DNA from 2 places in the Aquella oligotrophica genome. Region 1 is predicted to be linked to the other one. Evidence: riboswitches for the same ligand, from Rfam matches in the RefSeq annotation. Region 1 holds a riboswitch; the other holds the start of a gene.

Region 1 (8,424 bases):
TATACTTATTTCCCGCCTGATAGATTTGCCAACCACCACTTTTATCAAGAACAAAGAAAACATAACTTTTAGTAATATACTGGCTAATGTCCGGTAACATTTTAATTTTCACTGCTTTAGGAAAAGTTATGTCAATGACATGATCAAGTTCACGCTCAACAATATTTGCATATGGAAACTCTATCTTGTCATAATCTATAAAATCAATGTCTTTTGGCTGTTTTATAACTTCACTATCATTTAATAATGGATCAAACGCCATTTCTGCCTGTTCAAGTTTATCCTGCTCATGGATTACACGATCTTCAACCGAACTCTTAAATGCTGAAATTTCATTTGCCTGATTATCAAAAATCAATCCCTGATCGTGTTTGATCACATCATCAGCAGCCTGATTAAAATTTGCTTCGATAATTTTCTTAAATTTATGCTCTTGATAAATATAATAAACTATTATTGCTAAAACTATTACCGCAATAATAACGACTATACTAAGCTGTACTTCATTCATTAATATTTTCCTCAATTATGCTTCTAATTAATCGAAATAGTTTGGTGTAATTCCGGTTCTGATTTGCCTGCTGCTCTTTACGCACCTGCCGTATCAAAATTCGCAACTCAGCAATATCCGGGATGGGGAACTCAAGTGCAAACTGGGTTAAACTTTCATCGCTAGACAATAATTTGTCACGCCATGATTCGCTTAAATGAAATACTTGAGTGGACTTTAAAGATTCGCCATTTAGATCCGCCAATTTGTTGACTATAGGTTCTGCGTCAATTTTTCGCATCAATTTACCAATGTACTGATATTGCCTACGTAATGCACCATTAGAATTTATCTGCTGCGCATGTTTTACTGCTTCAAGCAGCTCCGGAGGTAATTCCAGTTTTTTTAATTTGTCTTTTGGTAGCTTCACCAATTCTATTCCTAAATCCTGAAGCTCTTCCATCTGGGCTTTACGCTTGGTTTTACTTAGCGGATCCAAAAGCTCTTCTTCATTTAGATTTGTATTTTTTTGATTCATATAGCTTATAAGTTATTTAACTTCAACCATTATATTACTATATTTTCACATTGAAAAATCCAATTAAATATATGAAAAATGAATAATTTCAAAAAATTACCACTATTAATTGGCAAATACGTAGATGAAAACTATAGCTATATGACTAGACAAATAAGTTGAATCCGCATAAACATATTGATTTTGATAGCAGTCAGCCCACTTCTACTAAAGCACGCCAAAGTAGTTGCGGTTATATGAATCATTCCAGAAGTGATACTCCCAAATAACGCAGTTGGTAAACGCATCGAGCATCTTTATCCGTGTACTTTCACTAGCAGCAACATATAATTCATCAGCAATCGTTATTGCCCGCCTAACCCCAGCTTCAAATTCACTACTCGCATAGTTATCTATCCAAAGCTGGTAGGGATTCCCTTCCGCTGAATATTTATGAATATGGCAACCTACTTGATGATAAACCCAAAAACAAGGTAAGACTGCTGCAACACCTACTTCAACTGCTTCACCTTTCGCTGTAGCGTTCAGATAACTGGTATAACCGATACAGGCGTTTGAGATTGATTTATCAATTGCCCTCACTTCGCTAAATTGCTTCCGAAAAGAACTATGTACCACTTCCTGTTCAGCAATAAAGGCACCTTTGGCAAAATCGATAAATTCAAGAATATGCTCGTTCAATTCAAGTCTGGAAGCTATTGTTGCTAGCGATTTGGCATATTCTTTCAGATAGATTGAGTCTTGTTCGATATAGTACATGAATTTATCTTTTCCTAATGTACCTTGCGATAACTCCTGATTAAACGGATGATTCAGAATCTTTGCATAATTATGCTCACTTTGTTGCCATGCCAACTGTGAAAATTTCATTATATTGCCACCTTCTCTGCTAGATTCTGCTTCCAGATCGCATGAAAATGGTTTACTGGTCCATGTCCTTTACCAATCGCCTCATACTGAAAGCTCAAAATTGCCTGAGTAATATATTCCTTGGCATTACTACAGCTAGTTACTAATGAATCTCCCCGTGCGAGCCCACTAGCAATTGCCGCCGATAATGTACAACCAGTACCATGTGTGTTTTTACTTTTGATCCTTCTAGATATAAACCACTGGTATTTATCTTCGGTAAATAATAAATCCTGGCACATACCTCCCTCCATGTGCCCACCTTTAAGAAAAACTGCCTCGACCCCAGTTTCAAGGATTTGTCTGGCAGCATCCAGCATTGCCTCTTGGGTATTAATTTTATGTCCAAATAAAACCTCCGCTTCATCAGTATTTGGCGTAACAACCGTTGCTAATGGCAGGATTTTTTCTTTCAAAGTGCTAACCGCTTCTGGAAGTAGTAGCATATCACCACTTTTGGCAACCATTACCGGATCTACAACTACTGGTATTCCTTTCGCATTTTGCTTTAGATACTGAGCTACTAGATTGACTATTTCACTATTAAATAACATTCCAATCTTTATAACATCCGGAGTAATATCAGAAAATATGCTATCTAGCTGCTCTTCAATTGCTGTTAAGGGAATTGAATAACAATTACTCACACCACAAGTATTCTGTATTGGTAATGCAGTTAATACACTCATTCCATAACAGCCCAATGCTGAAAAAGTCTTTAAATCAGCCTGTATCCCCGCACCACCGGAAGCATCAAATCCAGCAATAGTTAATGCTTTAGCTAACATGATTATTTAACCTTTCCTAATTTATCATTTATAAAATCCCAATCGGGCGCGAAAAGACTATCGATAAACTCAGTCCTAAATTTTGCTGGCTTATCAGCTCTACGCCGTGCATCCTCTGCAACTAAAGTATAAAATGCTATGGCTATATTTGTCGCGAGAAAATAATCCTTCTCGACCGCGGCAAAGGCAGCAATTACGGCACCAAGAGCACAGCCCATCCCGCTAACTTTAGTCATCAATTCAGTACCATAACTACTCTCACTGGCTTGATCAACTCCAATGATATAATCAGTTTCACCACTTATCGCGATAATAGATTTATACTTATTTGCAAGAGATTTAGCGCTTTCAATAGCATCTTGCGACTGACGACTAGATTCGACACCATGAGTAACTACATCATTCCGCACTAATGCCATAATTTCACTAGAGTTGCCGCGGATAATATTCGCATACTGACTCAGCTCAACTGCACTATTAGTACGAATCTGGCTAGCACCAGCACCAACCGGATCAAGAATGACAGGCTTATTCTTTGCATTGGCATCTTTAGTTGCATATTTAGCAATATTTATAAATTGATTATCAAGCGTCCCAATATTTATATTTATTGCACCGGAAATTGACACTAGTTCAGCAACCTCATCAATTGAAGAAGACATAATTGGCGCAGCACCTAAAGCCAATAAAACATTTGCCATAAAATCTTGTGTAACTGAGTTGGTCAGATTTAAAACAACTGGTTTGGTGTTGACTAACTTTTGATGTAATCTATAAATATCTGCATAATCTATCATCCAGATTCTCCTCTAAAATTACTTTTATAACTATTTAATTTATCTAGCTTGATTTATAAGGTTTTGAATATATAATTCCGGATTTTTAGCTTCGTGAATAGCACTGATTAGTGCAATACCAGCAACTCCAGTAGCATAGACCTGACTCACATTAGTAAGATTAATTCCACCAATTGCGATAACGGGATGTCTGGATTCTTGACAAAACTGTTTTAATCCGTCGATACCCCAGATAGTCCTGAGATTTTTTTTGGTATTAGTAGGAAAGATACTACTTGCTGCTACATAATTAAGATAATCAAGTTGATTAGCGCTCAAAAGCTCACTCATCGATTCAATCGATAAACCGATAATTTTATCTTGCCCGATTAATGCCCTAACTAATTCAGGATTAGCATCTGTCTGCCCGAGATGAATACCGTCTGCATCAAGTTCCAGCATTAGTTTGAAATCATCATTGACTATTAGAGAAGCATCATAGTTTGAGAGAACGGCTTTTAATTCCCGCCCAAAAGATAGTAGATCAGGATAAGCCCAGTTTTTCTGACGTAACTGGAGATGAGTTATACCACTTTTGGCACAAATTTCGATAAATTTAAGATACTTATCATCAGGAAAAACCTGACAATTAGTCAATAGATGAATTTGAATTGTATTATGAGCACTCATTTTGCACTTTTCTTACAAAATAAGCGTAAAAAGGATAATATTGTGAATTAGCCTCCCTACGCTGGTATTAGCCAGAATCAGGTTCAAAGGGTTAAGGAATTATCCTCTCTCAGCAACTAGATTGTTGCACCCCCGCTAGAATTTGCAGGATTATAACATAAAAAAAGCAACCATAAAGATGTTTACCATGGTAGGCGTGTTGCTGAAGCTATAAGAGACTGGTTAACGTTTACTGTGGCAGTATAATAATGATTACTACTATTTTCAATGAAAGCCATAGAAGTTGTAACTAGTGGGTTACTGGTTTCTAGCATCATCCCTCGGACGCAATCGCCAGAACTGTGTAGTTCACTCCAATTAGTATTATTTGCATAGCTGGCATTATAGCTTAAATTATAATGTTTATAAGCATCACTCGGTGGTAGATGATCTGAACCTGTTTCATAGCCCCATAGCCCAAAACCGAGAAGTAACTGCGTTGTCTCTGAAGGAAGTAAATAAATAAGCATGCTACTTTTTTCTTCTACCACTTGTGGTGTAACTCTCACATGAAAACTGGAATTAGCTTTAATAACTTGCTGATTTAAAAATTGCACCTCATCTCCACAATCCTTACTGTCCTTCTGCCCTTCAAGCTGACAATCAAAGTGGTAACTATCTGTTACAGATATAGTGTAAGCCGCAGAAGTATTATTATTAATAGTCAGATAAATATCTGGAGTAGCGAAAACATGTGTAATACCAAATATACCTAACAGCAGCAAAATCTTTTTCATGACTCATCACCTTTAAAATAAATTTATTAATAAGCTTATTTTACACTTAGATACACTATTAAAAAACCGTCCAAAATGGACGGGAACAACGCAAAGGGTAGTTTTTAGATAGAAGATTTACTACCCCTGATTTTTACAATTACAAATTTGGATATAACCTAATCACCCTAATACAACAAAATTAATTATTGAAGTGATACTAGTGTAGATACTGCAATTCCAATTGGAATATATGGTGTTGAATAACCATAAAGCCCATCTGCCATACTCAAATTACACTGAACTAGTGGACTATTTCCAGATCCTTCGGCACACAGCGCAACACTAGTACCTAACTGAGCCCCATTATACCCCCAGTTAAGTGGAAAAACTGTTTGCTGATAACTACCTATCCCTACCGGACCAGCAAATACATTTTCCCCAGAGCTGGTTTGTCCTTGCTGCGGCTGGCAATTTGCCAATAAGCCACTTTCAGTTAGTTGACAAGCTACCATATTGGCATTATTTTGTTGACCAGGATCAGTTATGTAAGCATAGCCATTAGTAATGGTCATCATCCTTGGATCAACTAAACTGCCTGTTCCATTACTGTTGGGGGCATTACTTACTCTTAGACTATCTGGAATAAGGCTGCCATCCGCATTTAAACCAATAACATTAACTACATCAGTCGCACCGGATACTCCGTATAACATCTGATTTGCCGCAATTAGACTAAAGTCTGTATTACTAGCCGAATAAACCGAGCTATAAAGCATACAACTGTCTGCACTTAACTCACCTTTAGCACCGATCTGACATGCCATAATTGATGCTTTACTCTGTTCTCCCAATCCAAATGTTGGAAAATACAAAGTATTATTAGATACGGCAGGTTGGAAAGCTCTTAGTGCTTGGGGATTAAGTTCACTAGTAGTATATACGTTACATTGATCAAATTGACCATTAGACTCTATCGCGCAGCTAACTATCTGTGAAGCAGCTAAAGGGTTACTTCCTTTATCCAAACTGATAAATGCATAATTATTATTAATTACTATCCCTACTGGCGACCCCCCATTTAAAAGCGGGTTATATCCATAATCAGTTCCAGTAGCAACAGTAGTATTGGCTGTAGTCGGACGCATAACTGAACATATACCAAAATTGTTTTGAGCTTGAATAAATGGACATACCGAAATATCTCCAGAGCCCTGATTTAAAATAAAAGCTGTCGGATTAGTTACTGGTGCTGTGCTTCCACCAGAAGATCCACCACTATTGCAACCTGCAATAATTAGTGGAAAAGCACATAAACTTAAAATTATGACATTACGTTTTACTAACATCTGATTTCCTTTAAAATTAAACTAAATTTGCTAAATTAGCTATCTACTAGAGCTCAATTGAAAAATAAACCCAACACGAGCCTTTTGACTGATTCAGTCCTATTCCTCCTTCACCAATTTGCAAACTTTAATGAAATAACACTAACTGATTCCAATGATTAACTCCTGGATCAAATACCTTAATTTCTCCATAATTCGTCCCAGCAAGAATATATGGAACTCCATTTCCTTTAGGTGTTAGATCTTCATTTAACGGCCAATAAACTCTCATTGAAGTAACTGCATTATCAGTTCCCCAATCTCCATTATCACTTGTAACACCAAAGTTTGTCCAAGTATGACTGTCATAATAATAAACTTCCGCCGCATTTTTATTACTATTATTAGTAGCAATCACAACTTGCGGATCACCTGATGATGGCCAATATGCTTGAAGATCTAAAATAGTATTACCTTCAATAGCTTTGCCATTTGCAACATGCTCAATATTACCCTTGTTATCGTCTCTTACTAGGTTAAACCAGCTATTACGACTAGGATCATAATACTTAACCTCAGCATAGTTTGTACCAACTAAAATTCGTGGAATACAATTTTGCCCACACCAAGCAACTTGCATAGCAGTAACAGCATTATCAACGCCCCAATCTCCTTGATGAGTCTTAATCCCAAAATTGTTCCACACCTGACCATTGTAGTAATAGACTTCAGCCCCATTTGCACCACTATTATTTGTACCTAGCATTATCTGTGGATCACCACTTATATTCCAATCAACAGACATTACACCTATAGCATCACCCTCAATAGCTCTACCATTGACAACATTTTCAATATTACCTTTATCATCGTCCCTTACCAGATTAAACCAGTTGTTACGGCTAGGATCATAGTACTTCACTTCACCAAAGTTAGTAGCTGCTACAATATAAGGTGCAGAGCTATCTGGAGTCTCATAACCATAACGATCCCATGAAACATTTAATTGAGTAACGCTATTTCCTTTACCCCAGTCACCGTGTCCAGTTGTAATCCCAAAATTTGTCCACGAATGACCATTATAATAATAAACTTCCGCACCATTCTCACCATTGTTATCACTACCCAAAACTATTTTTGGATCATCACCATTACTTGGCCATAATACTGACATAGCAGTAACTGTATTAGTTAGTTCATTATTTGAATTAACATAGTTAATGTCTCCTTTATGGGCTTGATCCATTAGATCACTCCACTGATTTTTAGCAGGATCATAGTACCTAACTTTTCCATACTTGGTAACAATAACCATATACGGTGTAATTCCTGCTACGCTTAAGCCATTTGCATTTGCATATTTAATCGTTCTATCCCAAGAAACTGAAGTCTGAACAATCTCATCATAAACTTTTGTGTCTGATATATCATTCCATAAATTACCATTAAAATCATGAACTACTGAAGAGTTACCAAATTTTCCAGCTCCATCAACGTTAAATCCTCCAGTTGATAATATCAAGGGACATTTAACACCCTCAAGCTGTGGACCAATCCCCAAATAGTTTATATGTTGGTAGCCATCATGTCTTGTAACCATATTAGCAATCGCATGATAAATACCATCAGTAAAAGCAGTTACGAGTCCACCAAGATTGGCGAACATAATGGAACCAATCCCCTCCATTACAAATTGTGCCACCTCTGAAATAAACACATTCTCAAGTGAACCTCGCACTAATAGTCCATATATAGGGACTGAATAAATACCAGTAGATGCACCGTAAACTATTTCATACTGTTGTGCATCTGGAAGGGTATCGCTTTTTAACGATTGCTTTTTATTAAGATTTTGATTAATTGCTATACTAGGAGATTGAACACTGCTTATAGAGTTTGATTGCCCACTGTTACATCCCAATAAAATGGAAGATACTAAAAGGGAGCTGATTAATGTTTTAATTTTCATAGACACTTTCCTTAAAAATATGTACTTCTTAGCTAAAATTATTTGGTTCAATAGCATATTCTAGATTAAATTACCAAGTTTAAGAACCGTCCAAATTGGACGGTTCACAAAACTCTTTTACAAAAATAGCTAGAAGATAAAGGTAGTAGATCTGGAAAATTTTCTATTTTGCTATTTCCCA
Region 2 (8,424 bases), 1.4 Mb from region 1:
AGGATTAGTAAATTCTAGTCCAGAAATATTTTTAGTTGCCGTAGTATCAGGTGTTTCCAAAGTTGCCAAACCAATAAAAGCAACCCTTCGTCCATTCTTTAAGGTTTTCTCAGCATATGGCGTAGTAGAAGCAAATATTGACCCTGTATTAGTTTCTATAATATTGCTAGCCAAATATTTAAAATTGATATTACTTTCCCAATATGTAAAGGCTGATTGTCCATAATCAAAATCATGATTACCAACCGCTGAATAGCTGACACCAATATGATTAAAAAATTCATTGGCTACAGCTCCGCGCGACAAGTTAGAAATAGCAGTCCCCTGATAATTATCACCACCAAGGACAATGATTGTATTTGGATGTGATTGCTGATAGTCCTTTAGAAAGGTGCTAATCTTAGCTGCGCCAGGCTTATTTTTTAATGGTTGCATCTGTCCATGAAAATCATTTAAAAGTAAAACTGTAATATCATCGTCTGCATAACTAAAATTGCTAACTAATATTACGCAGGCAATCCCAAATATTTTTTTAAATGACATTATTTCCCCCTTAATTTATTTTTTTGCAAGTAATGACTGACCATCAGTATAAGATAATTTATTAATTAGTAACTGGCTAAGGATATTAATTATTGCCAGTCCCCAAAAAGTAAAATGAAATGCTTCAATACTAAAAGCAGTATTCATTATCTGGTTAAATAGATGTAGCATACCCGCAGCAACAATTACGCCAAGTGAAGTCCCTAGTTGCTGCCAGGTCGCAGCAAGGCTTACCGCCGCACCATAATCAACACTCTCAACTTCAGTATAATAAAGTATATTTAAGCTCATAAACTGTGCAGAAGCAAATACACCATTTAAAAATAAAACTAGGTAAAGAAACCAGCCGATATGTCCAACTACGCCAAGCAAGGCAAGCGCTATCATACTACCCAGATTAGCATAAGTTAGTGTCCGGCGAAAGCCGTAAGCTTCAAGTGCTTTTCTAACAATATTTCGCGAAGCCAAGACCCCAAAAGACATAAAAATCAGAATAACTCCAGCATCAAGTGCATTCAAATGAAAAGTTAGTTCAAGGAAAATCGCCAAAATAAATGCCCGACCACCCAAAGCAGCACGAACGATAATTGTCGAAAAAAATGAGATATTAAATGTTCTTAGTCTAAATAAGCGATAGCGGATAACTGGATGGCGCGAGCTACGTTCAATCAAGAAATAGATGACACCAGAGAATAAAGCAATCGCTAAAAGTTTCCATTTAAAAGCACCAGCAACTTCTGGCATCAGAAATAGATCCAGCCAAAATGAACCACAGGCAATAAAAAGAGCAAGAAAAATGTAGGCATACAAATTAAATTTCTGCTGTTTTTCGCGATAATTATTGATATATTTAATGGTAGCATAAAAAGCCATTAGCCCAAGTGGAATATTTACCCAAAATATAAACCGCCAATTAAAATAGGTTACCAGATAACCACCAATTACTGGCGCCAATATTGGTCCCAAAACTACTGGCATTCCCATTATAGTGTAGGCTTTTACCATCTCTTCTTTACTAAAGATCTTTAGCATCAATAGTCTTGCTACAGGAACCATAAAAGCTCCAGCTATCCCCTGTAATAACCGGAAAACAATCAGCCACTTGAGTGAAGAGGTTAAGCCGCAAGCTATTGACATCAAGGTAAATAGACAATTAGAGAAAATCAAAATGTTTTTGGTTCCATAGCGATCTGAAATCCAACCACTAATAGGAATAAATACCGATAATCCGATAAGATAACTCGTAACCGCAAGCTTTAGCGCAAACACATTCGTATTAAATACCTGCACCATCTGGGGAATTGCGACATTCAAGATATGCGCATCTATATTCTCCATCAACAGTAATGATGCAACTACCACCAAGCCAATTACTTGAGTAGATGTATAGTCACGAAACTTTAACGCCATAAAAGTTATTTACCTTTTACACAAGCAGTTGCTGGTAATTCTAAAGCTATCCCGGAAGGATAACCGCGATAATTAACCTTTGCATTAGTTGCTATATAATTGAGAAATCCTTTATTTCCACAACCAAGTCGCTGACTAAATTCTTCCCAATTATCAGTTTGCGGATTTGACCATCCAGCTTCAGCAATTCCAGATAGTTTTGGCAATAACATATACCATAGGTGCTCTTGCCCCGGCACCAATTCAGTCCATAATGCTCCCTCAACACCAGTAAAAGTTTTGTACTCAGCTTTTAATGGTGCTACCTGCCGCCCCAACATAAATGTCTTCCAAGTATCAACGTATGGAGTCGACCAGTATAAACCAGGTTCCATAAATTTTTGACTATAGCGAATATCTAGATAGGCATAATCAGCAAAGTCAGCAACTACCGGATATTCTTGCTCAAGAAGCTGTTTTGCCATCTCCATCCCAGACACCCCATTCCTATTTTCAACAGGAATCCATGCCCAAATATGTCCGACATGATCAGGCTTAATAACATTTTCACCAATCGTACCATCATCATTCTGTACCATCTGTTGCCAGCCTGAAATCTTATAATCATCAAGATTTGCAGATAACTTCATAAAAAATTCCTGACTGACAGTAGCCACAGACGCAGACTCAGGATATGCACCCAGTGGAACTTCATCGCCAGAAAGACTTATCTCATGACTGATATTATTAGCAACAAACTGCCCACTAAACAAATTTGCGACATCAGTAGTAATACCATTAATGGTACTGGTAAAGGATTCATCTGCCCCATACTTATATACAGGTAGAACATTATCATTATATCCCCCGGTTAAATATGAAACTGGTTTTGAAAAATCATATAACTTGGGTAATGCTTTTTTAAGGCTTCTGGCATGACTTGGCATTTCAATTTCAGGAATGATTTTAACTCCTTGTAAATTAGCATAACTAATTAAATCAAGAATTGCCTGCGTAGTATAAATTCCCTGATACTGAGTTGCTGCATTTTCATATTGTAGTTTTTGCGTATTAGTAATATCAAAATTGCCATCAATAAGATTAGATGGTCCTATTTTGTAGCCTTGATATCTTATGCCAGATTGTCTGGTTAATTCTGGATATTTGCTTAATGCAATGCGCCATGCCTCATCATCAGCTAAATGCAAATGTAGCGTATTTAGTTTATGCATTGCCATAACATCAATTATCTGTTTTATCTGTGCAGTTGTAAAATAGTGTCTGGCAACATCAAGCATCAATCCGCGGTATTTATATTCTGGATAATCAATAATTTCTTGAAATGGCAAGCTTTTACCATAAAAATGAAATAACTGCAACAAACTTTGATAACCATAAAATAAACCAGGAGTATCAATCGCGTATAAATTAATACCTTGAGGTTTAATCTCCAAACGATATCCCTCAGGATTATCATTCAACTTCTCACACTCCACAGGATGCGCATTACAATTAAAGATATTTAGACTTGATTTTGCATTATCTGAATTGGCAATACCCTCACCATGCTCAAGAGAATTCTGTATCTGGCGCAATACATAATATGCACCCGCCGAATTACCAAAGCTATTACTAACTTTAATCTGTGACTCTAAATTTAGAAAGCCTTTACCATACATAACCTGTTGCGGTAATGGTACTAAAGGTGAGATAGGCGCAATATTCCCATGCCAGCGTTCTTTGATTATATTAGTTTCAACATTAACTACTGTAGATTCATTATAAAATCTAGTATCATATTCTTTTACCACTAAGGGTGTAACACGAGACTGCTCTAACAAGAAAAAACTCTGTGGCATCATCGAAATATTTTTGGGAATACTTTTTAACCCTTGAATACGAACCTGGTAATTATGACCTTTATTTAATTCAAACTTACTAGCAGGCTTCAAAATAGTAATATGCCCACTTGTAAAGTCTTGAGATTCAACCCCTTTAAGTGAATTCGGAACAGGATTACGATCCAACTGCAAATTGCCACACTGTAATGAGCTCACATCACAAATCTGCATTTGTATCTGATATCCTGGCTTGCTCAAAACCTGTAGCATAAAAAAGCCAAGCTTCCAGTCTGTTATATTTTTTGCTGCCTGTAAATCAAATTTGCTACTAAAGCTGTTACCGGACTCGGGGTAATTGCTACTTTAGTTATAGTTGCAGGGAAACTAATTGTTTCCGCATATACTCCTCCAGAGCAAAAAATTATAGCTCCACACAGTGTAAACACTCGGTACAAACGCATTTTTACTCTCCCTACAACTCACGTAACCAACAGACATCATTAACCATATTCTGATAATAAATAATGGCAAAGAAATTTCTTTGCCATTATTTTATCTTAAAGTCCTGCTAATGAATCATTTAATAATCCCTAGCTGTCAATTTCTATTCCTTTTTCGCAAATAATTTATGCCCAAAATATAATAAAAGAAAGAATAATAAAGACGCATAGGTCATAATAAAATCTAAAACTTTTGAGTTATCGGGCAAGGTCTGATACTGGGCAATTACCACATACGCAATCACAAGCATTGACACTACCTGAGCAAAGGGATAAAACTTAGCCTTAAATTTAAGAATCGATACCCCACCTAATGCAGGCAAATACTTCCTTCTGAACATATAATGGCTCAATGCGATACCAAACCAAGCAATAAACCCACAAAGAGAAGAAACTTGGACGATATAGTTAAAGAAAACCCCATTACCGACAAAAGAAGAAACAAATACTAATGCCCCAACTAAAGCCGTAGCAATAAGTGCTGGCATTGGTACGCCACGACTATTCACACTTTTAAACAAAGATGGTACTTCTCCACGCTGTCCCATATACCATAAAATCCGGCTAGCAGAATACATACTAGCATTCGCAGCTGAAACAATTGCTAATAAAATTACAAGATTCATGATATCTGCCGCCCCACTTCCTAGGAATTTACTAAAAATCAGGGTATATGGACTAGCTTTTAAACTACCACTGGTATCGGCAAGCATTGGATCATTATATGGCAATAACAGCGTTATCACGCCAATTGACAAGATATAGAATAAAGTTAACCGCCAAAACACCATCTTGATTGCTCGTGGTATAGCTCTTTCCGGCTCTTTGGTTTCACCTGACGCAACCCCAACCAATTCAGTTCCTTGAAAAGAAAACCCAGCAAATAGAAAGACTGAGACAAACCCAAGCCACCCCTTATGAAATGGGGCATCACCAACATGCCAATTATGAGTGCCGAGATTTGGTTGCTGAAAAACTGTCAAAAAGCCAAGTAAAATAAATACAATAATTACCGCAACTTTGATAAATGACAACCAATACTCTGTCTCACCATAAACCTTGACTGAGAATATATTAGCAAAAAATATCAAAAAGTATAGCCCGAATAGGAAAATATTTGGATTCATATGCGGAAACCAAAAACTGATCACCGTAGTTGCGGCTGAAATTTCTGCAGCAATGGTAATTGCCCAGTTAAACCAATAATTAACACTCATGGCAAAACCAAATGATGGGCTGACATAAGTAGCAGAATATTCACAAAAAGACCCTGAACTTGGCTTATAAGTACTCATTTCGCCAAGACTAGTCATAAGAAAATAAACAATAACAGATATCAGAGCATAAGCAAGTAATGCTCCACCAGGTCCGGCAGTGTTAATTGAATTACCACTTGTTAAAAAAATACCGGTACCAATTGATCCACCGATCGCAATCATATTAATATGGCGCGCTTCTAATCTTTTTTCTAAATGAGCCATGATAAAATTCCTGAATGAATAATAAATTACAATACAATTATTTGCATAAATACAACAATATTAAATATAAAAACAATTATCTGGAACAAAAAACCACGGAATCGTAGAAGTAAGAATTTAAAAATAGAGTAGTAGGACACGTATCAATCATAATAAAAACCCCTAGATAAACTCAAGTATTCCATACCTGAGAAAAAAACACTGCTTTTAAAGCCCCATAATTACGCGACAAAGTTAATTGCTGCATAGTAAATCCAAAATTAGAGATACGTCAATTGTAGCATATCTGTTTTTTTCGATAATTGTTTAAATGATATTTTTTCTTGTGCACCTGCTCACTAAATAAAAAACTTTGGCTCCCTCAGCAACTTTCCCGCCACTCACAGATATAAATCCATGTTAAAATATGCTTATCACCGGGGTGCTGGCATTAATAATGTTAGCTGAGAAATACCCTTTAAACCTGATCAGGTTAGTACCTGCGCAAGGGAGAGTGTTGCTTCAACCTAAAAATAGCACCTTTCCCTTATAAGATGTTTAACGCTTATAAGGACTTCATAATGTCAAATCGTCTCACTTTATCCGAAACTATTTTTATTTGTATTCTAGCAAGTAGCCTTGGGATTGCTTGGTGGGCTTACTCATTTGCCTACAATATCATCTCGCCAGTACTGAAACCACTAGGAATCAGCGGCTTACTGGAGGGGTTTTGGCATATGGGGGGAATCTTTTTTGGCTATATAATTCGTAAACCGGGAAGTGCGCTACTTGGCGAAACTATCGCCGCAACAGTAGAAGGATTAATTTCACAATGGGGTATTTCAGCTGTTATTTCGGGGGCTTGTCAAGGACTACCCGTAGAAATATTATTTCTTATTTGCCGCTATAAAGTATCCAGTAAATCGATTTGTGCTCTAGGTGGTGTAGTCTCTGCAATCGGTGGCTATCTAGTTACTTACTACTGGTTTGGCTATGGTGAACTAAGTTTAAAATATAATCTATTAAACCTAGGGTGTAATATTATTTCTGCGGCAATAATCGGTGGCTTACTATCAAGATATCTTGCCAATCAGCTAGCTAAAGCAGGAGTTCTTAATCAATATCGCATTAGCCATGACCAAGACTAACGTTTTCTATTTGAAAGATTTCTCGTTTCAATATCCATTTAGCAAACAGAAGATTGAAATAAATGGTGAGTTAGCGATCCATCATGGTGAATGCATTTTACTCAAAGGCGCGTCAGGAAGTGGAAAATCAACACTTCTAATGGCACTCAAAGGTCTGATCCCGCATTTGATTCATGGAAAAATCACTGGCGAGATCCTATTCCATAATAAAAGCATAAGGGCTATCTCAGCAGAAGAATCATTAAAAATTGGCTATCTCCAACAAAACCCGGATAGCCAGTTAATTTGCCATACAGTTTTTGATGAACTTGCCTTTGGGCTTGAAAATCTATCTACCCCACGCGAGAAAATAATTCAGCTAGTAACTGATATTAGCCAGAAATTTGCGGTTTCTCACTTACTAGAGAGAAGTGTTAAAAGCCTATCTGGTGGACAAAAACAGATCATTAATCTTTTAGCTATCCTACTTCTTGAACCAGAAGTATTACTCCTTGACGAGCCAACCGCATTTCTCGATCCAGATTCAGCTTATAAACTGGTTAATTTGATAAAAGAACATATAGCGGATAAAGTTGTAGTAATCATCGAACATAACTATCACTATTTTCAGCCCTTGGTAAACCGAGTAATCAACATCGATATAAATGGAAATATTCATGAAGAGAAATTGAATGATGAAGATTGGAATCAGAGTCTCCCTGTGATAAATCCACTGCCATTTAATCTAGAGCATAAAACATTATTAAAGATAGACAATCTTAATTTCAACTATGATAATTCTGAAATATTACTGGAAAAGATAAATCTGGATATTGGCAAGGGTGAAATTATCGGCATAATTGGTAAAAATGGTGCAGGTAAATCCACATTATTTAAGCTTATTTGTGGGATTATTCCTAGCAAAAATCAAATTATATATAATAGTCAGCCAGTTGGAAAAATCGCTAAAAAACAATTATGGAACGATATTAGCCTATTATGGCAAAATCCAGAATCACATTTTATCCATAATGCGGTTGAAATGGAGTTAAATGGAAATCTTGAACTAGCAACAGAGCTAGGTTTAGATAAGCACCTAAAAAATAATCCATTTTGCTTATCCGAAGGACAAAAGCGCAGACTTTCACTGGGTATTATATTAAATAAAAAGCCACAACTATTGTTACTTGATGAACCAACCTTCGGACAAGATCTGAAGAATAAGCAAATCCTTGGAAATATACTGGTGAAAATTGCAAACGAGGGAACTAGCTTATTAATTATTAGCCATGATCCAGATTTTCTAAGAAGTATCACTAAAAAAACATATCAGTTAGTTAATAAAAGCCTAGAGCCATGCATAATTTAAAATTTAATCAGCTAAATTACCTTATCATCCCCATTATATTGTTGCTTGCAACAGCACTTTATTCGACTTATCAGGAATATTTATTTTGCCTCTTAATCGCAGTGGGTAACTTACTATTATTAACTAGAGAAATTCACTGGAAAAAACTACTCCTATTTTGCTTATGTCTAAGCCCAGCGATCGGAGCAAGTTATC

What was found. Region 1 has a riboswitch for thiamine pyrophosphate ahead of thiE (thiamine phosphate synthase). Riboswitches for the same ligand answer to the same signal wherever they lie in the genome.
Region 2: linked by a shared signal. The riboswitch ahead of CUN60_RS05205 (ECF transporter S component) and the one ahead of thiE (thiamine phosphate synthase) in region 1 are both predicted to bind thiamine pyrophosphate.

Annotation. Positions count from the first base shown of each region.
Region 1 covers NZ_CP024847.1:2,583,169-2,591,592, forward strand. The annotation lists gene CUN60_RS11785 (hypothetical protein) at 1-511, opposite strand, end outside; gene yjgA (ribosome biogenesis factor YjgA) at 504-1,028, opposite strand; gene CUN60_RS11795 (TenA family protein) at 1,236-1,898, opposite strand; gene thiD (bifunctional hydroxymethylpyrimidine kinase/phosphomethylpyrimidine kinase) at 1,898-2,725, opposite strand; gene thiM (hydroxyethylthiazole kinase) at 2,728-3,522, opposite strand; gene thiE (thiamine phosphate synthase) at 3,562-4,191, opposite strand; TPP riboswitch at 4,227-4,335, opposite strand; gene CUN60_RS11815 (hypothetical protein) at 4,374-4,967, opposite strand; gene CUN60_RS11820 (hypothetical protein) at 5,153-6,295, opposite strand; gene CUN60_RS11825 (hypothetical protein) at 6,423-8,243, opposite strand.
Region 2 covers NZ_CP024847.1:1,130,054-1,138,477, reverse strand. The annotation lists gene CUN60_RS05225 (bifunctional metallophosphatase/5'-nucleotidase) at 1-543, opposite strand, end outside; gene CUN60_RS05220 (MFS transporter) at 559-1,953, opposite strand; gene CUN60_RS05215 (family 20 glycosylhydrolase) at 1,959-4,043, opposite strand; gene CUN60_RS12895 (hypothetical protein) at 4,067-4,234, opposite strand; gene CUN60_RS05210 (amino acid permease) at 4,378-5,754, opposite strand; TPP riboswitch at 6,162-6,264, shown strand; gene CUN60_RS05205 (ECF transporter S component) at 6,315-6,881, shown strand; gene CUN60_RS05200 (ATP-binding cassette domain-containing protein) at 6,868-8,229, shown strand; gene CUN60_RS05195 (energy-coupling factor transporter transmembrane component T) at 8,217-8,424, shown strand, end outside.